DNA from 3 places in the Paenibacillus sp. 01T443 genome. Region 2 is predicted to be linked to each of the others. Evidence: riboswitches for the same ligand, from Rfam matches in the RefSeq annotation. Region 2 holds a riboswitch; each other region holds the start of a gene.

Region 1 (7,659 bases), on a different contig from region 2:
CGGAGGTAGCACCGGAAAATGCGCCGTCGAAAGAGTTGCCGACCCGGGAATTAATCGAATTATTGACCCCGCGAGAGCTTGAAGTGCTTCAGGAGCTTACCAAGGGGATGAGCAACAAAGATATCGCGCGAAACCTGACGGTGGCCGAAAAAACGGTAAAAACACATGTTAGCAGTATTTTAAGCAAGCTGAATATGACGGATAGAACACAAGCCGCTTTATACGCGGTGCATCTAATGAAAGAAAACGACTAGACAACCGTCTAAGACTATAGTCGTAAGACTGGATCTCGGCCTTGAGCGGTTAATTATTATCTTTTTTTCGGTCTATTTACCGATGCTTCCCCCCACTAAACTATATACAATAAAGATACTTACCAAAAGTAAATCATACATTGTGGAGGGAAACAAATCATGAGTACAGTTTTATTTGTTAAAGCAAACGACCGCGGAATCGAACAGGGCACTAGCGTTAAGCTATATCACGCTTTTCTAGATAGCTACAAAGCCAGCCATCCTGAGGATGCTGTAGTTGAGCTGGATTTGTTTAAAGAAGAATTGCCATACCTGAATGCGGATATGATCAACGGTAACTTTAAAGCAGCCCGCGGCTACGACCTGACACAAGGAGAGCAAGCGGCAGTTGCGGTATCCGATAAATATATCAATCAATTCCTTGCTGCAGATAAAGTCGTATTCGCATTTCCGCTTTGGAACTTCACTGTGCCAGCAGTATTGCACACCTACATCGACTACCTTTCTCAAGCAGGCAAAACATTCAGTTATACAGCTGAAGGCCCAGTCGGCTTGATTACAGACAAAAAAGTAGCGCTGCTTAACGCACGCGGCGGTATTTACTCCGAGGGTCCTGCTGCTGGGGTTGAAATGTCGTTCAACTTCATTCGCAACGTTATGGGCTTCTTCGGCGTAAGAAACCTGGAGAGCGTAATTATCGAAGGACACAACCAACTGCCTGATCAAGCGGAAGCCATTGTTGCAGCCGGACTTGAGCAAGCGAAAAAAGTAGCAGCAAGCTTCTAATATCAGCTGAAAAGATAAGGCAACCGGACATCCGTCCGGTTGTCTTTTTTTAATATATGGCTATGTTAAATCTTAATGTTGATATTTGATATTTACGAACGAATGTTCTATAATTGAGGTAACAGTTCGGTTCGGAGATGATATTTCAATGGATTTACGGGAGCTAAAAAAGCTTGCTGATACACTGGACGATAGCGGTAAGCAGGAACTAATCTTTGTTTATAAAAAAAGTCAAGGGAGGATATGGTATGAGTATTCAATTTGAAACGAAAAAAACCTTTAATGTTCCAAGAGAAAAAGTATACGAAGGCTTGTTGGATTTGGAGTCAGCAAAGCATTGGATGCATGGGTTAGTTCGAATAGAGCGATTGGATGAAGGTCCAATAAAGGTTGGAAGTGTGTGGAAAGAAACCAGGAGAATGATGGGGATAGAGGGGGCGGAAGTATTAAAAGTTACGGGTCTGGAGCCTAATAAAATTCAAATCTATGTAGACGGTTCAAAAGGGACAAGCGGTAAAGGTGAACATTTTTATACATATTCAATTAAAGAATTAGGAAATGCTACAGAGGTTACTTTACACGGTGAAATTAAAGGGATGACTGGAATTGCAAAACTGGTTAGTAAACTAATGACAGCCTCATACCGAAAAATTTGTGCCAAGGATTTGGACGGGTTGAAGAATTATCTGGAAAAATAGTATCCAAAGTTTACTCCTTCAACTAACGGAGAACGATAGCTTAATGAACCGCCTTATCACCAAGGCGGTTTTCTTATGCTCAAAAATCAACATCAGAGTTTAACATAGCCTAATATATAAAAATTTATATGTTTTCACATATAAATGTGCTTATATATCTCCGCGAAACGACTGCTTTTGCCACAGAGGACGGCGACAGCCGGTTACGCTTGTTGCAGAGTGCTTTTTGTAAATAAAAAATGGTTGACTCCAACCGCTGATCGATGTTTATATTATATAGACCGATCGTTATAATCGAGGAGTGAATGAATGTCAGAAAAACATAATACACGGCATGCCATTCTTGAAACAGCAGCAAGACTTTTTTTTACAAAAGGTTATCATGCTACTGGTTTAAGCTTAATTATTAAAGAGAGCGCATGTCCGAAGGGCTCACTGTATTATTATTTTCCCGATGGTAAAGAAGAACTGGCGCTTGAGTGCATCAACTGCACACGCGATCTTGTTATCGAGAAATGGAATCGTAAATTTTCCGCCTACGAAGAGCCGGCAGAAGCCGTACAGGCATTCGTTATCGATATGGCAGAGGATGCCGAGAAATACGATTACCAAGGCTATATGCCGTTTAGCTTCTGGATGGCGGTGGAAACCTCATCGATCAGCGAGAAGTTAAGAGCCGCCGGACAGGAAGTGTTTGCGGCATGGCAATCGGTCATTTCCGAACGGCTTGTTGCTTATGGCATGGCTGAGCCCAAAGCAAAAGAGATTGGCGTCGTCGTCGTTTCACTGCTGGAGGGCGCGCTAATACTGACGTTGACGAATCGGGATAAACAGCCGCTTCTGACCGCAGCAAAGTGTATACCTTACGTCATAAACAAATGCCCTTCTTTCTGAGAAGGCATAAATAAAGTTAGATAGATATGGGAGAGTGGAGTAGCTTGCAAGCAACAATGGCAGTATCGCAGCAAAAAACGGAGCAGAAATATAAAGTATTTCCGATTATGATTTCCTTGCTTTTGGCCGGCTTTGTCGGCATGTTCAGTGAAACGGCGTTAAATGTAGCGCTTAGCGATTTAATTCGTGTTTTTAATATAACCGCACCGACGGTACAATGGCTGACGACCGGCTATTTGCTTACACTTGGTATTTTAGTTCCGGTGTCGGGCTTATTGCTTCAATGGTTCTCAACAAGGCAGCTGTTTATAGCTGCGGTAAGCTTTTCGGTGCTAGGCACGCTTGTAGCAGCGCTTGCTCCAAGCTTCGAAGTGCTCATGGCTGCGCGCGTCATTCAAGCCATCGGGACGGCACTGCTTTTGCCGCTTATGTTTAATACGATACTTATTATTTTCCCGCCTGAGAAGAGAGGAGCGGCGATGGGCGTAATCGGGCTTGTTATTATGGTTGCCCCCGCGGTTGGACCGACGATTGCCGGACTTCTCATTGAAAATCTGAGCTGGCATTATATTTTCTGGCTGTCGCTTCCTTTCTTAATCATAGCCCTTGTTTTTGGAATCTTCTATATGCAAAATGTGTCCACGATTACTAAACCAAAAATCGATGTTTTCTCACTTGTATTTTCGACCATTGGCTTCGGAGGAATCGTGTTTGCATTCAGCAGCGCAGGTGAAGGTGAAGGCGGGTGGAGCAGCACGAAGGTTGTAACATTTATGATCATTGGTATCGTCGCGCTAATCGTTTTTGCTATTCGTCAACTGACGATGAAACAGCCGATGATGAACTTGCGAGCCTTTAAGCATCCGATGTTCGTTGTGGGAACACTGATGGTATTTATTTGCATGATGGTTATTTTATCCTCTATGCTCGTTTTACCGATGTATTTGATCAGCGGGCTGGGTCTTAGCGCTCTCACGGCTGGTCTAGTCTTATTGCCGGGCGGACTCATCAACGGCATTTTGTCGCCTGTAATGGGCAGCTTGTTTGATAAATTCGGTCCAAAATGGCTCGTCATTCCGGGGCTTGTTATCCTTGCAGCTGTGCTTTGGTTCTTTACCGGTATTACGACGGCTTCGACGCTCGCGCTCATCATCGTGCTTCATTCTTGCTTGATGATAGGGATCTCGATGGTTTGGATGCCGTCGCAAACCAATGGCCTTAACCAGCTTCCACGTGAACTGTATCCTGACGGCACAGCAATTATGAACACGCTGCAGCAAGTGGCGGGAGCCATAGGCACAGCGGTAGCAGTTAGCATTATGACTGCTGGGATGAACAGCTTTATGAAGGATGTATCGGATCCGGCTGATCCGGCAAATGCGCCGCTAGCATTAACGTCGGGTATACAGGATGCGTTTATTTTTGCCATGGTCGTTGCGGTCATTGGTCTAATTGTCGCTTTCTTCATTAAACGGGTTCATGTGGCCAAGCAGCATTAAATCCTGTATAGACAAACCCCCTTAATCCCGATATGATTGATTAAATAATCGAATATTTGTTAAGAGAAGGTGCAAACAGAAGCTAGCTTTTTGTTTGCTTAAAAGGGAAGTCCGGTATCACGCCGGCGCGGTCCCGCCACTGTATGTGAAGAGCGTTTCTCTGAATTTACCACTGTCTGCCGTTAGGATGGGAAGGTAGTGAAACGCGTTGACGCACGAGCCAGGAGACCTGCCTTTTCTTATTTTGCTTCTCATTCTTCGGGGGTAAGGATGGCGAGCGCAACCGTTAGGCAAAGCGCATGATGTTTATTTTATATGCAGCTGCTAATCTTTCATTTGACATGCAGATCCCCTCTAAGCAGGGGATCTTTTTTTTGTTTTTGCAGCCAAACGGCAGTGAGACGAGGAAGCGTGTGCATGAAATAAGAAATGGATAAAGGGAGTAGGAAGGCAATGATGGCAAAGAAAAGCAATCGATGGTTACCCATCTTTTTCATTTGGCTGCTGATTGTGGGCGCGTTAGTCGGCTGCGCGAATTCGGGAACTAATGGAAATACGTCAAGCAATCAAACGCAGGCGGGCAATGCTTCACAAGTGCCGCAACAATCCGATGATGCCGGCGGCGGTCAGCCAAGCGGCGGAAGTAAGGAAGAGGAAGCGGCCAGTCCGTCTCCGTCTGCGGAACCGACGGCATCAACGCCTGCCATCGCGGAACCTGACGCGGATAAAAAACCAGAAAAGGATAACGCAAGCGAGAAACCTGCTGTATCTGTGAAACCGGCGACGCCGTCGGTTTCACCGGGAACTGGTGATCAGAAGGCGACGCCTTCGCCAAAGCCGCAAGTGACGGAAAAGACTGTCCAGGCACCGTCTGCCTCACCGGCCGAAACTGCGGAGCCGATTAGCTCGGTTACAATATCCATCGTAGCGGACGAAGAAACAGGCACTGTACTTGCAGCTACGGCCGTCGAGCTAAAGAAAGATGATACCGTGCTTGAGGTGCTAAAGAGAACCACCCGGAAAAACAAAATTCAAATGGAATATAGAGGCGCAAAGGCTGCTGCATATATTGAAGGCATTGATAATTTGTATGAATTCGATCTCGGCGCAAAGAGCGGATGGATGTACAGGGTGAACGGCGAGTTTCCAAACAAAAGCGCAGGCGCCTATAAGCTCAAAGACGGCGATGTCATTGAATGGCTGTATACCGTTGATCTCGGCAAGGATCTGGGAGCTGAAGTGGAATGAACAATGCCTTCAGCTCCATTCATCCGATTACCAGCTTCAGCTATTATGCGGGTGTCATTACATTCAGCATGCTGTTATTTCATCCGATATTCCTCATGACCTCGCTTGCTGCGATTACGGCTATTATTGTCATTCATGGAGAAGGGAAGCGGCTGCTTAAGCTGCTTCCCTATTATGTTCTTATGGGCGGCTCCGTTGCTGTTCTCAACCCGCTGTTCTCCCACCGGGGCAGGCATATTCTATTTTATTTTATGGATCAGCCGATAACGCTGGAAGCGATCTTGTATGGCGTGACGATGATGCTCTCGTTATTATGTATTTTGCTTGCGTTCGTTTCCTTTCAACAAATCGTCACCACAGATAAATGGATGTACTTGTTCTCGAGAGTTGCTCCGCGCACGTCGCTGTTAACCTCCATGTCGATCCGCTTCGTGCCGCTTTTCTTACGAAGGCTGGAGCAAATTACGACTGTGCAGCGGATGAAGGGGGTGTCCATTCATGAGGGCAGCCTTAAAAAACGAAGCAAGGACGGCATGCTGCTCGTTCGCGTTCTGTTGACCTGGTCTTTGGAGGAGGCGCTGCAGACAGCGGATTCCATGAAAGCGAGAGGTTACGGCGCAGCCAAACGAAGCTCATACGTTATCTATAGAATGGATCAAAGAGATTGGTATGTGCTCGGATTTTTAATCGTGTTGGGAACAGCTTGCGTGTGGGGCTGGATGCAGGGCTTCGGCGTATTAACCATTTACCCGCGTCTGGAATCGATGGATTTCCGCAGAGGAGAAGGCATTGCATTTGCCTGCTATTGCGCTTTTTTATTAACGCCAGCTGTTCTTGAAGGAATGGAGAGAAGGACATGGAAATCATTCGAGTAGATCAATTATCGTTCTATTATCCTGATACCCCGGCAGCCGCGCTCGATAACGTTTCGTTATCGGTGAAGCAGGGTGATTTTGTCGTCTTATGCGGAGCGTCCGGCTGCGGAAAAACAACATTGCTTCGTCACTTGAAACAAGAGGCGCAGCCAACCGGAAAACGCTCAGGCAGCATTTTATTTAACGGAATCCCGCTTGGGGAGCTTCCTGCGGTGGCCGCTGCAGAGCAGATCGGAATGGTTTTTCAAAATCCGGAAAATCAAATTGTAATGGATCAGGTATGGCATGAGCTTGCTTTTTCGATGGAAAATGTCGGTTATGCCCAAGCGGTTATGCGCAAGCGACTGGCTGAAATGAGTCATTTTTTTGGGCTGGAGGATCTGCTTTACAAATCCGTGCATGAAATATCAGGCGGTCAGAAGCAGCTGATTAATCTGGCTTCAGTGCTTCTTCTGCAGCCGAAGCTGCTGCTGTTGGATGAGCCGACGTCACAGCTTGATCCAGTCGCTGCGCGTGATTTTTTGCAGCTTATTTATCGCTTGAATCAAGAGATGTCAATGACGGTCATCATTAGCGAGCATCGGCTAGAGGATGTTATTCCGCTTGCGGATCGTATCATTATGCTTGATGGCGGAAGGGTGAAATACGATGCTGCGCCAAGGGAGCTGTGCCGGCTCATAAGCTCTGATGATGCGTCAACGGATCTACCGTATCTCCCCAGCGTGTCCAAACTTTATTTATCAGCCGAATCGGCAAGGCTTTCTCCGAATACAATTGAAATTCCGCTCACCGTGCGGGAGGGGAAGCAGTGGCTTGCCGGGATAGGCGGAATACAGTCGGATCCTGCCATGCAAGCGGACGAGTTGACAAATAAGCGGAATGAAAAGAAAGAACTCCTGCTGGCCTGCGAGGAAATGACGTTCAAATACGAGAAAGACGGTCCTGAGGTACTGAAGAAGCTCTCGCTAAACGTATACAAACATGAGTTTTTGGCCGTATTGGGCGGTAACGGCGCTGGAAAGACGACGATGCTGCAAATAATGGCCGGGTTATTAAAGCCGCAGCGCGGCAGGCTGAAGCGAGAGAAAGGTGTTAAGGTCGGTTATTTAGCTCAAGATCCGCTGCTCTATTTTAGCTTTGATACCGTCGAGGAGGAGCTCCAGAGGATGGCTGATTATGCCGGACTCGCGGAGCGGGAGCATAAAATAGCAAGCGTTGCGGCTGCCCTGCAGATTGCCGATCTATTGCCAAAGCATCCTTATGATTTGAGTGGAGGAGAACAGCAGAGAGCAGCGCTTGCGCTGGTTCTGCTTGGAGAACCGGATATCCTGTGCTTGGATGAGCCGACGAAGGGACTGGATCCCATAGCCAAGCAGCGAACGGCGGAATTGCTGCAGCAGCTATG
Region 2 (7,659 bases):
CTCTCTCGTTACAAGAGCTTGCGGGTTGAATAACCCGTTATCGCCGGTCATCAAGCCTTTTTGGTAAGCCACGTTTACAAAAGGAACAGCCCATGCCGATACGGCATCGCGGTCCTTAATTGCAGCTTGCGGCGCATTCGCGTCAGTCAAGCCCTTAAGCCTAACGAGGACTGCAGCCATTTCTTGTCTAGTAATGGACTCGCTCGGAGCAAAGGCCGTGTCGGAAATGCCTGACATCAAGCCTTTTTCTTTTGCAGCCGCTACATAACCGTAATACCATGCCTGTTTATTTACATCATTAAAGCCTGAATCAGCCTGCAGCGGTTCTTCTCCTGCATATTTGACGACTAATGCAGCAAACTCGGCGCGAGTCAGCTGACGTTTAGGCTCAAATTTCGGATTCTCCACGCTCGTACCGTTCATAAAGCCAAGCTCCGTCGCTTTCGTTACGGCAGCTAGCGCCCAGCTTGCAATCTTAGCTTCATCGGTATATTTCGTCGGTTCTGGATCTGGATTCTCGCCAGGGAGTTGTTCGCCGGATTCGCCCGGCTCAAGCGGTGAACCAAGATCTTTACCTAGATCTTTCGTATATTGCCAGCGCAGCACATCGCCGTTTTTCAGCGTGTAGGCTCCCGCGCTTGATTTAGGGAACACGCCGTTTACGGAATACATCCAGCCGCTTTCCGAACCTTTATCGAATTCAGCAAGACCGCCAATCGCTTGGACATAAATGCTTGCACCTGAACCTGTGTAGTTCAGCGATACGCCTTTTTGCTCCATAGCTCGTTTGAGTGCCGTGAACGCCGTATCTCCTTCGGTCAGGGTCACGGCATAAGGAGCAACGATGTCCCCCTCATTTAGTGAACGTTTTTCAACGGATAACGTGATGGTTTGGGCTATCGGAAGACCTCCGCCGCCTCCGCCAATCGTTAATGCCGAAGTTGTATAAGCAAGAAACTCGGTAAAATGTTTTGTTTTAATAATCAGATCGCCGTTTTGGCTGTATGCGTAAACCTCGTCTGTTCTTGCAGACGAATCCGAGTATTTTTTGATTGGCGTAAATACTCCCGTTTGATCAATGAATCCTGCTTCTTTGTCGCCTTGGCCTTTCAAGGTTAGGGTGACATGTTGGTTGAACTCAATTTTCTCCGAGCCGCCTGCTTGAATGCGAACGGCAATGGCAGCAACCTTTTTATTGTCGGAAGAAAGCGCCGTATTCAGCTTAGCGTCCAATCCGCTTTCCGTCGCGCTAAGATTTTGCGGCAGTTTAAGTTCTTTATTCCATGCCGATGTGACAACTGTATTGACCGGAATCTCAAGCCATGCGTTTCCGCGTTCTGCCGTCACCTTTGGCAATGCTGCCGTCGCGAAAGTAAGGCTCACGTTATTCGTTAGAGGACTTGTCCCTGCTTCTGTGATCAGAACGGATTTTTCATTCTCATTAATCGCAATCGTTTGATCCGTTGAGCCGCTAAGTACGCGAGGGACTACTACAGCTATTGAATCGCTGTCTGTATTGCCGACAAGCGCAGCGCCCAATGCTTTTAATGTAATCGTTCCGCCTTCGGCTGTTCCTGTAAATGAAATCGTCGCTTTATTTCCATCTTTGCTGATCGCATTTACTTGAAGTCCCGTGTTTCCCGTTTGAATGGACCAATTGCTGCTGTTCACCGCATCAGCTGTAAACTCATCACCAACGAGCGTTACCTCGACTGACGGGTTCGAAGCTCCGTTTGCGATTTGTGCTGTCGTTGAAATGGCCGGCCATCTGCTGTAGTAGAACCGCACAACATCAGCAGACTTCAGCTCGTATGCGGCTGCGCCAACGCTTGGAGCGATGCCGTTTACTTCATACATCCAGCCGTCCCAGCCGCCAAGGCTGCCTGCGGCTTGGCCCTGAATAGAAGTGACATAGGCACCGAAGCTGCTGTCTACGATTTTGTAGCTGATTTTCGGATTCGCTTGATCAAGAGCTTGTTTTAGCAAATCCAGTGCCGTTGCCGGTTTTGCCGTATTTTTAATCGTGACCTGCTGTTTGGCGTAAATCGATCCGGAAATTCCGTCTACTTGCAAATCAACTGTGACTGGAAGTCGTAAGGTAATTGAATTACTATTTTGGTTACCAACCAACGCTCCTGGTAATGCGTGGATCGTAACTGGCTTATCCGACACTAGGCCTAAAAGATAAATCTTAACTGTCTGTTTGCTTACTTTTTCTATTGAATAAAATTGCATTCCTGAATCTGAAGTATTAATACTCCAGTTATTAAATTCTTCTGCATTGCTGCTAAATTCATCGCCAACAAGTGTGACAACTACAGGGGATCCTATCGCGCCTTCTTCTAGCTGTGATGTTGTAGAAATCGCAGGGTAACGGCTGTAGTAGAACCTGACTTCATCGTTTGGTTTGAGCTTGTAAGCACTTGCACCAACTTGTGGCGCGATGCCGTTAACCTCGTACATCCAGCCGTCCCAGCCGCCTAATGTGCCCGCATCTTGGCCATCAATGCCTTGAACGTAAGCACCGAAGCTGCTGTCTACGATTTTGTAGCTGATTTTCGGATTCGCTTGATCAAGGGCGGTCTTAAGCGCATCAAGCGCCGTTGCCTGGTTTTTGATTTGCGATACCGAGACGGCTTGCTTGGTATAGATACTATCCGTGATGCCGTCGACTTTAACGCTTACCGAAACTGGCTGTTTGATTTCACCAAAGCGGTACCACACGCTTTTCAGTTGCTGGATATCGGTGAGGGCAATCAGTGCTTGTTCGGTAGCCATACCATTGCCTTTAATGTCGCTCTCATTCCATTTGAAAGTGCCATCCTGCAGTTGATAAAGCACAAATGAATCGAGAACGCTTTTGCCATTGGCCGTCCAAGGATCAGACAATACATCCTCGTTAATGGCAGTCAAACCCGAGACTACGGCGGACATGCTGTTTGAATTTGCTCCGTACATGACTTGCTCATTGTTTAACTGCTTTGTTTTCAAAAATGCCTTTATTCTTGCAATAGACTGCTGCACGGCGCTATCATTCTGATAGTTTCCTAGCGCAAGCAGACCCATTCCCGTCATATCAGAGTCAGAAGTACTTCCAAAAAATGCGAAGCCGCCGTCGCTAAGCTGTTTACTCAATAAAAAGTCTAATGCCTTTTGTTTTGCGGCTGCATTCCACACGCCCACATCACTGCCCAGCTTTGCGCCCGTATCGAGCGCAAGCATCGCCCACATGTGCTTGTTCGTGGAACCAAATGCACCGGTTGCTCCGTCTTGCTGCGCGGCCAGCTCTGCGTATAGGTTACGGTTGGTGTCCCAAGCACGAGCCGGATCCTCCCCCATTGCGAGCAATGCAAAAATAAATCGGATATACTCGGTTCCGGATACGGTAGATTTTGGATCTATCGTCTTCCAGCTAGGCAGTTTCCAGCTGCCGTCCTGCAGATTTTCTCCAGCCCCCCACAGCGCGACAATCTCCCACCAGGATTCCAATGTTTCATTTTTATTTTTAAAATGATTCACTGTTTTCCCAATCATTTCATTTAAAGCAGCGTTTCCAGTGTGATCGGCCGCTTTACTGACTTGGGGCGCAATTAAACTAAAGATTAAAACAAAACTTAAAATTGCAGGCAAGCTTTTTCTTAGGAATGTTTTCAAAGTAAGCAATGTTTTCTCTCCTTTTGGTTCATTTTTGGCAATAAAAAAACATCTTCCGCTTTTGGAAAGATGTTGGGGCTGTCACGTGCGTAAAAAAGCATAGGAAATACCTATAGCTGAAGCACGAATAAACATCTCCCTCCCATCCTCGTGAGAATTATAGAGCACTCTTATGGCAGGTCTCCTGGCTTCGCTTCATTGCTCGACTATCCCCTTCCCGTCCTAACCGGACAGTGGATAAAATGATTGTCAGCTCTGCGATACAGTGGCGGGACCGCGTCGGACTTTGACCGAACTTCCCTATTAAGCTGCTTGCGAATAGTTACTTCACGGCAGCACCATACTAGCTATTCTATGAAATTGTAAGTATCAGACTTGTGAATTGTATCAAAAATTTGTAGATTAGACAAAGGTCCAGTTTGTTTTTTTTCAATGCATATCGATGCAGCACTACTATTCCATCACTCGTTCGGCTTATATAGATTTATAAAAGGAGAGGGTTCCATGCTATTTACGATTTTCCTATTTGTTATTGCGGGACTAGCTGAAATTGGCGGCGGCTATCTGGTTTGGCTGTGGCTCCGAGAGTCCAAGCCTCTTTGGTTCGGTGTAGCCGGCAGTCTAATTCTGATTGCATACGGCGTCATCCCGACTCTGCAGAGCTTTCCTTCTTTTGGGCGGGTGTACGCGGCATACGGCGGAGTTTTTATTATTCTCGCTGTCCTGTGGGGCTGGCTTATCGATAAAAAAACGCCTGATTTTTATGATTGGCTCGGAGCCGTCATTTGTGTCGTTGGCGTCTCTATCATGCTGTGGGCCCCTAGAAGCTGAGCATGCATCGGCTCTTCCCGCATACCCTGCAACCCAAAGGGGCTGTCCCAATAGTAGTAAGCTCGCTGGAGAGAGAGCTCGCTTTGAACAGAAGTGTTGGAAAACATGAAAAAATAGCGCTGCAGTGGGCTATTCCTGTTGCGCTATTTTTCTGTTCTGGTCTATGGCTGCTTGCTTAAGTAGATTATGGGCAAGCGAAAGCCACCCGACCTCTAGGCTTACTTTTGACAAGCCGCGAAGCAGGGACCGCCGGAATCCCCGGTTAGTCTTCATCTGCCCGAATACACTTTCGGGTTCAATCATTCGTCTCGCCGACAACGCATAACCTTCCTCGCTGCGCAGCTTTTCCTGCACCCGCTGCTTGTAACGCATGTATCTCAGACTGACTCGAACCTCTCGGTCGCCTTGCGCCTTCGTACTAGCGGGATTGATGGGGCACCCTTCACAGCTCACACTGCGGTAATGACGATGTCGGATTTCAAATCCACTTTCTGTTATATCTTTACTTTCATAGCGAAAGACAAGTTTCTGTCCATTCGCGCATGTCCACGTATCTTCTTCCTCGTCGTAATGTCCATTGTCGAGCTCACTGATGTCCGTTTGCCATTTCTTCGATTTTTCCTTATGATACGAGCTGTGTTTGACCAACGCCTCAAGCTCTCCCTGTTCTAGGTAAGCCTAGTTCTCTTCTCCGCCCTATCCAGCATCTGCGATGATTGTTCCCGGCAGCTTTCCAAGTGCGGCTTTCAATTTCTCTAAATGCGTTTTAAGCATCGTGTATCCGTAGGGCTTTAGTCTCGCAAATCCAGGGCATCCTCTTAGCCGCCAGCCGCTCCGGTACACTGCAGTTTCTGCAGCAGAATTACGGTATACGCTTCTTTATTTTAGCTACAATGCATTTACTACAGCAGAATAGACGCCACACGTTCCTAATCGCTCAAAAATAGGCACTCCCATTGCAGAAACTGCATTGTACACCTCGATCCAACTCGTTTTTTGTCCATACATTGCAGTAACTACAACGTAGAACTCTGACCGAACTTTTATTATTCTTAGCTTCTACAAGACCATTCGTCCAAATATTTCCAAAAAACATTTAGACCGAGAACCCCATTACACCCGATAGAAATCGACCGCGTTGCTGCAGCAACCGCCGCATGCTCAAACTTAAATCGACGCCTCCGTGTGCCGCTCGGCAACAACTCCAGTTAACCAAGAAACCATTTGTTTTCATGAAAAAAGGGCTGTCTCTCGGGTCTTCAGACCTTTTGAGACAGCCCCTTTTCATTGAGGCCTGCTTAGCGGATTACCGATTATTTCAATGACTCGCGAACCTCTAAAGTCCTTTTATTCCATTTTTCCGTTTCTGGAATGAGTCTATTGATATCGGCACCGTCAAATATGATTTCATTCAAAATATTGTTCCAGTTGTATTCGGACCATGCGGGAATCGTAACGCCTGGCTGGATTTTCGCATTTTCCTTCGCGATTTTGACCGCTTCTTTGTTTTTGCCTTCCCACATTGGCGTCTCGTCATAATAGGCCGTCAATTCCGGATCGATAACGGAAGCATTCGCTCCTTGGTCGATTTTCCACTTTTGCGCTTCTTTCGAGAATTGGAAGCTGATCCACAGGAATGCTTCTTCCTTATGCTTCGAGCCGCTAAGCATCGACAGCGGACCGTAAATGCTGTAGCCAGGCTGGCTTACCTTGCCGCGAGGGAAAGGCAATACGTCCCATTCGAATTTAGCGTCCTTCTTCAGACCCGGCAGCACCCAGTCTCCGCCGATCGCGAAGCCTGTTTTACCGTTTATGAATTCTCTCGTTACGTCGCCCGACTCGGCAGCCTTTGCGTTGCTTTGCATCGAACCGTCCTTCCAGACGAAATCCGAGAGCCATCTTACGTCATTCATGACATCAGGCGTGTTCAGCAAGCTTTGCGTTAAATCCTCATTCATGTAGTGAATGTTGGACGCATGGCCGTCAGCAATCGCCTTTGTGCTCAGCACGCGCATTTGAAATTCTGGCTGCGTCGTCAAGCCGTATTCACCTGCCTCTGGATCCGTAAGCTTCTTGGCAATGTCGCGGAAATCATCATAAGTCCAATCGTTGGCCGGCATTTCCACGCCATGCTTAGCAAGAAGATCCTTATTCACCAAAATCCACATTGGCACGTCTACAAATGGGACTGCAAGCTTTTTGTCTTTGTACGTCATCGTATCGAAGAAGCCTTCGGGCAGCTGCACATCCTGGAAGGTTGGGTCCTTCTCGATATAGGGAGACAGATCCTCCACAAGCCCGGCTTGATCAAACGTAATGAGGTCACTATCGATCCATGTCAAGTCCGCAGGCGTTCCTGCCGCTTCCAAGGAAGCGATAATTTCCATGATCGGCTGACTGTTGACCGGCACCTGCTCGATCGTGATCCATGGATATTTTTCGTTGAATTTTTTGTATAATTCCGTGTACGAATCCGACCATGAGATCAGCTTTAAGGTTACGGGGTCTTTTTTGACATCTGGCGCGGGCTGGTTATCCGCTGCAGCAGGCGGATCGGTTGCCTCACCCGTATTGTTAGGGACGTTGCTGCCTCCGTTATTGCTGGAGCAAGCAGAAAGTATTACCGAAAACATCAATACGAGACACAACATCCACGTTAAACCGCGTTTGTTTTTCACTGTTTTAACCTCCCAAAAATTTTGTGATACGCAAGAAGCTCATCATTTATGAGCATGTCTGTAGAGCAAAACTCGCTTCGTAAGCCTTCCCCTCAATGTACGCAATAAAACGGTTCTTCCGATCCTGCCGCGGAGCCTGCAACCCTTGCCGAATCATCACCTCCTCATAAGCATCAACATGTGGTTCCTGTCCTGTACAAGCTCTACTCGACGATTCCCGTTCTCTCGATTCCGCTTACGAACCAGCGCTGCAGAAACATGAACACGAGTATCGGCGGGAGAATGATCAAGAAAGCCGCGGCCATTTTGGTGCTTTCCGTGATCGGATTCACAATGGTGCGGGTGTTCCCAAGCAAGGACGGATTCAGCACCTCTTCGAGCATATCCAAACGAATAGACAGCGGCGTAAAGCCTTTCGTCAAAAACATCGACGGCTCGTAGTACATATTCCAGTACCAGATGAACGAGAAAAGAAATACGACCAAGCAGGCGGAGC
Region 3 (7,659 bases), on a different contig from region 2:
GAGCCGCGCTTGCTGTCGTATTGCCGATGCCCATTTCACCTGTAGCAAACAAGCGGAAGCCGAGCTTAAATTGTTCGTTAACGATATCTACACCGACCATGATCGCTTTAAGGGTTTCTTCCCTTGTCATCGCGGGCTGCTTCGCCATATTGGCGGTACCCCGCACAATCTTCCGACTAAGAAGCCGTTCATGCTCTAAATCTGCATTAACCCCAATATCGACGCATATTACTTCCGCTCCTGCTTGCCTTGCCAATACGTTGACAGCCGCTCCCCCATTCAAGAAGTTCATTACCATTTGAGGAGTCACTGCCTGAGGAAACGCGCTTACTCCTTCTTCGCAGACCCCATGATCGCCAGCCATAACAATGACTGCTTTACGCGATAAGTCCGGCCAGAGATGACCCGAAATTCCCGCAATTTGTGACGCAATCGCTTCGAGCTTGCCCAGACTGCCCGGCGGCTTCGTTAAGGAATCAGAGTGCTGCACTGCCTGGGCCGCAGCCTCTTCGTCGAAGGGTTTAATTTTCTTAATCGTTTCTACTAGCTGTATGTATAAATCTTCTGCCATTCCAATCACTCCTTCTCTAGCATTTTTATGATTCAGATCTTAAATTCGGCTGCAGCATAATTTGCGGCGCAGCGGTCACGGGATGGGAGATAACGGTAGTCTTCGTCTCATATACCCGCTCAATAAGCGAAGGTGTGAGCACCTCATGCGGCGTTCCTGCTGCGGCAACCTTCCCTTGATGCAGCACGACAAGTTCGTCGCAATAAAGTGCGGCCAGATTTAAATCATGGAGAACTGCAATAACCGTAAGATCTCGTGTCTGCTGCCAAGCCCGCACCGTGTCAAGCAGCTGTACTTGAAAACCAATATCTAAATAGGTCGTCGGCTCATCCAGCAAAATAATAGACGGCTCCTGCGCCATTAGTTTCGCCAGAGCCACGCGCTGTCGTTCCCCTCCGCTAAGCTGATCCATCTTGCGCTGCTCCAATTCTTGCAGTCCCATCGCGGTAAGCGCCTCATTGATAATGGTATCCGAATCCTTCTCATCACTGCCCAGCCAATTCTGAAACGGATACCTTCCCATACTGACAACCTCGCGTACCGTGAAGCCTACTGGAGGAAGACCGCTTTGCTGCAGGACAGCCATTTGCTTGGCAAGATGCTTTCTCGGATAGGAAGACAATCTGCGTCCATCAAGGCGTACGTCACCGCTTTTCGGCCGCTCCACACCGGACAGCACCTGCAGCAGCGTTGATTTGCCGACGCCATTTGGTCCAATTACGCCATACATTCGCCCTTTTTGAAATAAACAGGATAATTCATTTAGCACTACTCTTCCCTGAACGGTCTGGGTAATGCTGCGCGCCTCTATCATAACGTGCCTCCTTGCTTCATCTTCCGCCTATGCAGCAAATAAGCAAAGAACGGCGCTCCGATCAACGCGGTAACGACGCCTAGCGGAATTTCTTTTGGCGTCAATGCCATCCGTGCAAGCGTATCTGCCCAAAGGACAAATACACCGCCTCCGATCGCGGACAAAGGAGTAATTAGACGATAATCTGGGCCCACCAGCAGACGAATCAGATGAGGGACAACTAAGCCGACGAAGCCAATTACGCCGGACACAGAAACAGCCGCCGCCGTAAGCAGCGTCGAGCTGATTAACACAACCAGCTTCGTTCGTTCAACGTTTATGCCTAGATGGGCCGCATGCCGCTCTCCTAAAACAAATAAGTTAAGCGATTGGCCGTAGGCAAGCAGCAGAGGGAAGCCGAGCGCAAGAAACGGGATTAGCATATATACGTTTTCCCAGCTTCTCATGGCTAGCGATCCCATTAACCAAAATAAGATTTGATTGACTACACCCTCAGACATGGAAACCATAAAGGAAACAAAAGCGCCTAAAAAGGATTGAATGATGACCCCGGAAAGAATAAGCGTTTCAATATGCATAACCCCTTTATTACGTGACAGCCAAAAAACACCTAACAGCGTAACGGTACCTGTTCCGAAGGCTACAAGCGGAATCGTCCACATGCCGAGTACGGTTTGAAGTCCGAACAAAATGATGAATGCCGCACCTACCGAGCTGCCAGAGGCAACGCCAAGCGTATAAGGATCAGCTAATGGATTGCGCAGCACCCCTTGAAAACCTGTACCCGCAAGCGCAAGACAAGCGCCGACAAGCACGGCAAGCAGCACACGCGAGAGTCTTACCTGCGTGACAATAGCAATTTCCCCAGGTGAATAAGAAGTTTGGTTGTCCGAAAGCCAAGGCAGCTGGTGCAGCAAAATGCCCCATACATCGCGAACCGAGATCCCGGACGAACCAATAGTTAAACTAACAACGATAGAAACAGCAAGAAGGAGCATAGCTGCTCCTCCATACCAAGCTAATTTATAGGTCATAGGATTATTTTACGAGATCCGGATGAATCACTTTGGCAAGCTCGAGCAAACCGTCTGCCAGTCGCGGACCTACGCGGACGAGCGGATTTTCGGTCACTGCAAACATTTGCTTGTTCTTCACCGCATCGATGACATCCCAGCCTGGGCGGCTCTCGATACCAACAACGATCGGATTCGGGTCCTCCTTCAGATCAGGGTAAATAATGAGTGCCGGGTTTTGTGTCACAACTTCTTCAGCGTTAACCTCGTACCAGCCAGAAGAACCAGCAGAGATGTTGTTACCTCCAGCCAAGCTCAGCAGCTCATCAAGGAAAGTGCCCGAGCCAACCGTCCAGCCCGGTGAAAATTCTAAATATACCTTCTTTTTCTCTACATCTTTTACAGCATCCGATACCTGCTGCTTTACATCGCGCATATGATCAGCTACGGCCTTAGCTTCGGATTGTTTATTCATAATATGACCTAAATTTTCGATTTTGGCAATAACTGCATCATAGGTAAGCGGATCAGTCGCATACACCGCAATTTTCAGCTCGCGCAGCTTGGTAATTGCATCTGTATTCAGTGACGATGAAGCAAGCACGAGATCGGGATTCAAGGCTACGACAGCTTCTATATTGGTTGTCATATCGCCAACCTTCGGCTTCGAAGCAGCCTCTTCCGGATAATCGCTCCATTGATCGACACCTACGACTTGCTCTCCCGAGCCAATGGCATAAATCGTTTCCGTTTCACTTGGTACAAGCGTAATGACCTTGGTTGGCTGTTTTTCAAAAGTAATTTCTGTTCCGGTATCATCTTTAATCGTCAAAGGATATACCGTCGTATTCGCAGCTGGCGTTGGCTCAGTCGACGCTTCCTGCTCCGTATTGGCCCCTTGTTGATTGTTCTGGTTTACTGCATTCTTGTCAGCCCCGCACGCGCTCGTAACGATAAGCATCATGGTGAGAAGCAAGCCAAGCAGTATTTTCATCATATTGCGGTTAATTCCATTCATCTTTCACTGCACCCCTAATCATTTATTTCGTATAAATAAAAAAAGCATCCCTGGCTAATGTGCCAGAAATGCTATCATACGCTTTTCCCAAAAACAGCTAAGCGATAAGCTTCTCCAACACTGTACCTAAGTCCACGTAGGTTTAAGTGTTTAATTTAGACAGGCAGATTTTCTGACTCGGCTAGCACAGTACATCTATATTACTGCTGCGCTGCCTTACAGTGGCGGGTCCGTGCCGGATTTAAACCGGGCTTCCCTATTAAGCATCAATGAGTTCCAATAAGCTATCGCTTCCTTATCGGACAAACTCTTATCCGCACCTGTCTATAAACTATGAAATTATCCGTTGTTAATATACACTGTCCTTTTGATTTTGTCCAATACAATTGGCACTCCTAACCCTGATCTATTACGTTCTGCTTCATAGAATTACTGCATAGGTAACTTAAAAGTGCTTTATCCAATACAGTCGCACGAAGGAGGTTAAGCAACATGCTGCCGCATCATAAAGAACATTCGTCACTATTCAAGTTCGTCTTTTTTTTCATAATCATTGCGCTGCTTGCCGGTATAGCATTTATTTGGCTTCGCCCGGGCGATGAAGCGCCTCCGCCTGTTACTGAGCATGCTTTCGAAGAAGGAAATATCATTTGGACAATTGACGCATACCCGGCCAAAGCACTTCACCGCAATAGCTTTATAATCGATTTGACCGATCTGAATGGAAGCCCCGTTAAAGGCGCGTCCTTACACGTAAAGCTTGAAATGCTCGATATGGTTTGCGGCGATTATGAATTCAACATGGACGAATCTGCACCCGGAAAATACGAAGGTGATGGCGTTCCATTAATGGCAGGTACTTGGAAGGCTACCCTAACGCTTGAGATGTCTGATCATACCTATACCATCGTTAGGCTCCTACGAGCAGTCCACTAGAACGTCTACCACAACCACGGGTTGATCGATGGAATCAAACCATTAACAGCAAGACCGCGCAAAATTGAAATAACGCCGACCGCAATAGCTGTCACCAGGCTTGCTTTGCGCATAAACCTGCGCCATTTTTTGTTTGCGAAGGCTGCGACAGATGCAGCAAGCGCTAATGCGGGAAAAGTGGATAAGCCGAATAACGCCATGACAGCCGCACCTTCCAGCCCGGAGCCGGTAGAGGCGGCTGTCATCTGCATCGCGTAAGTCAATCCGCAGGGAAGGAAGCCAAACGCGATTCCCGTCGCCAGCAAATGCAAGGTTTCTTGCTGCTCGGAACGTTTCGCGCCTCCAGCCAAGCGTTGGTGAAGGAAGGATGATAACCGGTTCATCAGCGGCAGCTGGAATCTCCGCCACAGCCACAGCAGCAAGAAACAGCCGCCGATGATGGAAGCTAAGCCTTGTACGCCTGCAAATTTGCCAGCCACGTCAACAAAAGAGCCAACGGTGCCCATTACTGCACCTAACGCGGCATAGGATAAAATGCGTCCCGCATTGTACAGCAGCATGGATTTCCTCAACGTTGCCGCGGAATTCAGAGACACGGCTGATACGATTCCCCCGCACATCCCAATGCAATGCGGTGCGCTGAATAAGCCGGTCAAAATAATAAAGCCGATTTGCTGCCATGTTAGCGTCATTGATTTAGCCCCGACTTACGCCTAAGCTGGCCGCTCAGCCGAAGCGCGTTCCCGACAACGGAAACGGAGCTAAGCGCCATAGCAGTGCCTGCCATCCATGGTTCAAGCAGGCCAAATGCCGCAAACGGTATGACAAGTACGTTATATACAAATGCAAACGATAAGTTTTGCCTGACGTTACGAATCGTAAGCCGGCTTATTCTAATCGCTTCAGGTATCGCCTGAAGCCTTGAGAATAATAAGGTCATGTGCCCTGCGCTCAGCGCGGCGTCCGTCCCCTCCCCCATGGCAAGGCCGACATCCGCAGCCGCCAAGGCCGGAGCGTCATTCCAACCATCGCCCGCCATGGCTACGCGTCTGCCTTTTCGCTTCAGGCGCTCGACAAGCTCAAGCTTGCTTTCTGGCAGCATAGAAGCATGCACCTGCGCAATGCCTGCCGCTTTGGCGGCAGCGAGCGCCGGCGCCTCGTGATCGCCAGTGGCGAGAACAGAAGCAATGCCCAGCTGCTTTAATTGTTTAACCGTTTCTTTGGCATTTGCTTTAACTCTGTCACTGAATGCGACTGCACCGACGCATATATCCTCTAGCGCCAGATATAGAACCGTCTCCCCTAATTGTTCATGAAATTTGGCAAAAACGATGACTTCGCTGTTCAACGGCCACTTCCGCTCGCCAGCATACTTAGCGTTGCCAATCGAGAACTTCTGCTCTTCAACATCCGCTTCAACGCCTCCACCCGGCGTAAATACGTGGTTGCTGGAAGCCGGAATAACGAGTCCTAGCTTAGCGGCTTCAAGTCGAATAGCTACGGATAGAGGATGCGCCGATTCCGCTTCTGCGGCAGCTGCCTTTCGCAGCAATGCTGCTCGGTTGCCCTTCACGGCCAATATTGCGCTCACCTGCGGCTTTCCTTCGGTTAGCGTCCCGGTTTTATCAAAAATAATCGTTTGGATGCTCGCCAAGCGTTCCAGAGCTCCCGCTTCCTTAGCGATTATTCCTTGCTTAGCCAGTCTCCCGGATGCGATAACTAACGAGATTGGAGCAGCCAAGCCTAGCGCGCAGGGACAAGCCGCAAGCAAGACGGCAATCCCGCATATGAACGCTTTGCTCCAGTCTCCCGGCTCGAGAAATAACCCCCACATGATGACGGTCACCACGGCGAAAATCAGCATAACCGGAACGAACCAGCCTGCCGCCGCATCAACATTACGCTGAATGGCTGACTTCGAGCGTTGGGCGAGGCGGACCAGCTCCTGAATGCGGTTTAGCATCGTATCATGACCGGCAGCCTGCGTGCGGATCCGAAGCTGTGCCGTTTCATTTCGCGTTCCGGCCCAAACCTGGTCACCCTCACGTTTGGCAACTGGTAAACTCTCGCCTGTCAGCAAGGACTCATTCGTGGCTGATTGCCCGGCGATTATCATTCCGTCTACCGGGATAATTTCACCAGCCAGCACGATAATGATGTCGTCTGCTCGAACGAATTCCGTCTGCAATCGTACAATTTCGCCTGCCCTCTCAACGACGGCCGTTTGGCTCTGTAGCTTGCTGTAACCGTCAGACCCGCTCTGGGCTTTTAGCGATGCCGAGGTTTCAATGTATTTGCCCAGCAGCACGGCAGTCATTACGACTGCCGATGTCTCGAAATACAAGGGAGGCGCATGGGCGGCTGTTTCGGCAACCGGTCGGAATAAGCCATTTTGAAAAACCACATAATGGCTGTATAAATAAGCTGCGGTCGTCCCGATTACGACCAACACATCCATATTCGCGCTTCGTTCCCGCAGAGCGTGATACGCGCCAAAATAAAACGGCATGCCAATCGCGAATTGTATGATCGTTGCAAGCGATAGCTGCAGCCAAGGAAGGCTCAGCCAACCCGGCAAATAGGCAAGTAAAGGCTGAAGCAGCGGAATATGCTGGAGCATGCTAACTAACAGCGGCAGCGTAAGAAGTGCGGATATGACGAGCCTTATCCTGAGAACATCATGCTCCTTACGCAAGCCTTTTTTTGCGGTTTCATTCAATAAAGCTATAAAACCCAATTGCTTTACCCGCTCAGCGATTTGCTTGGCTTCCACTCGTTCAGGCTTAAACTGCACCCACGCCGTTCGCAGCGGAAAGCTGACAGCAGCCATCTGAACGCCTTCCATTTTGCTGACTGCTTTCTCAATCCTTGCCGCACAGGCAGAGCAGCTCATGCCATGCACCGCGAAATCTATCGTCAGGCCTTTTTCCGATTCATTTTGATTGACCGTTTGCTCCAACTTGCGCACCTGCCTTCCATTCATCGCCCTTTACGCCTGTACCTCTGCGTTTAACTATATGACAGGCAATCGGATTGCATGAATGGAACCTGTGGCTACATGCGGTTTGGCGTTGGAATTCCTAATATTTCAAGCACGTCCTTCATCGTGCGCATATAGCGCTCAGTGAGCCAAATACGAAAGTCTTTGGTTTGGCCTTCTGCCTTAATCACCGTGCAAGTAGCATAGAAATGATTAAACAGCGTAGACAACTCATACACATACGTGCACAGCTGGTTAGGAGACAACTCATTTACGGCTGCTTGCAGCGTTTCAGGCCAATAGGCAAGCTGTCTCAAGAGCGAGTGC

What was found. Region 2 has a riboswitch for cobalamin ahead of AC1DLI_RS25545 (DUF4430 domain-containing protein). Riboswitches for the same ligand answer to the same signal wherever they lie in the genome.
Region 1: it holds a riboswitch for cobalamin, as region 2 does, so the genes downstream of both, AC1DLI_RS19335 (DUF4430 domain-containing protein) here and AC1DLI_RS25545 (DUF4430 domain-containing protein) in region 2, are expected to answer to the same signal.
Region 3: it holds a riboswitch for cobalamin, as region 2 does, so the genes downstream of both, AC1DLI_RS28950 (ABC transporter substrate-binding protein) here and AC1DLI_RS25545 (DUF4430 domain-containing protein) in region 2, are expected to answer to the same signal.

Annotation. Positions count from the first base shown of each region.
Region 1 is NZ_JBFTPE010000009.1:233,487-241,145, forward strand. It holds gene AC1DLI_RS19310 (response regulator) at 1-254, shown strand, start outside; gene AC1DLI_RS19315 (FMN-dependent NADH-azoreductase) at 414-1,040, shown strand; gene AC1DLI_RS19320 (SRPBCC family protein) at 1,289-1,738, shown strand; gene AC1DLI_RS19325 (TetR/AcrR family transcriptional regulator) at 2,048-2,632, shown strand; gene lmr(B) (lincomycin efflux MFS transporter Lmr(B)) at 2,689-4,131, shown strand; cobalamin riboswitch at 4,182-4,382, shown strand; gene AC1DLI_RS19335 (DUF4430 domain-containing protein) at 4,585-5,379, shown strand; gene AC1DLI_RS19340 (energy-coupling factor transporter transmembrane component T) at 5,376-6,254, shown strand; gene AC1DLI_RS19345 (ABC transporter ATP-binding protein) at 6,236-7,659, shown strand, end outside.
Region 2 is NZ_JBFTPE010000016.1:120,066-127,724, forward strand. It holds gene AC1DLI_RS25545 (DUF4430 domain-containing protein) at 1-3,663, opposite strand, end outside; cobalamin riboswitch at 3,812-4,012, opposite strand; gene AC1DLI_RS25550 (YnfA family protein) at 4,159-4,485, shown strand; partial or broken gene AC1DLI_RS25555 (transposase) at 4,615-5,273, opposite strand; gene AC1DLI_RS25560 (ABC transporter substrate-binding protein) at 5,799-7,163, opposite strand; gene AC1DLI_RS25565 (carbohydrate ABC transporter permease) at 7,367-7,659, opposite strand, start outside.
Region 3 is NZ_JBFTPE010000024.1:64,035-71,693, forward strand. It holds gene cobT (nicotinate-nucleotide--dimethylbenzimidazole phosphoribosyltransferase) at 1-571, opposite strand, end outside; gene AC1DLI_RS28940 (heme ABC transporter ATP-binding protein) at 597-1,385, opposite strand; gene AC1DLI_RS28945 (FecCD family ABC transporter permease) at 1,382-2,419, opposite strand; gene AC1DLI_RS28950 (ABC transporter substrate-binding protein) at 2,424-3,416, opposite strand; cobalamin riboswitch at 3,562-3,719, opposite strand; gene AC1DLI_RS28955 (FixH family protein) at 3,909-4,352, shown strand; gene AC1DLI_RS28960 (sulfite exporter TauE/SafE family protein) at 4,358-5,044, opposite strand; gene AC1DLI_RS28965 (heavy metal translocating P-type ATPase) at 5,041-7,335, opposite strand; gene AC1DLI_RS28970 (arginine--tRNA ligase) at 7,407-7,659, opposite strand, start outside.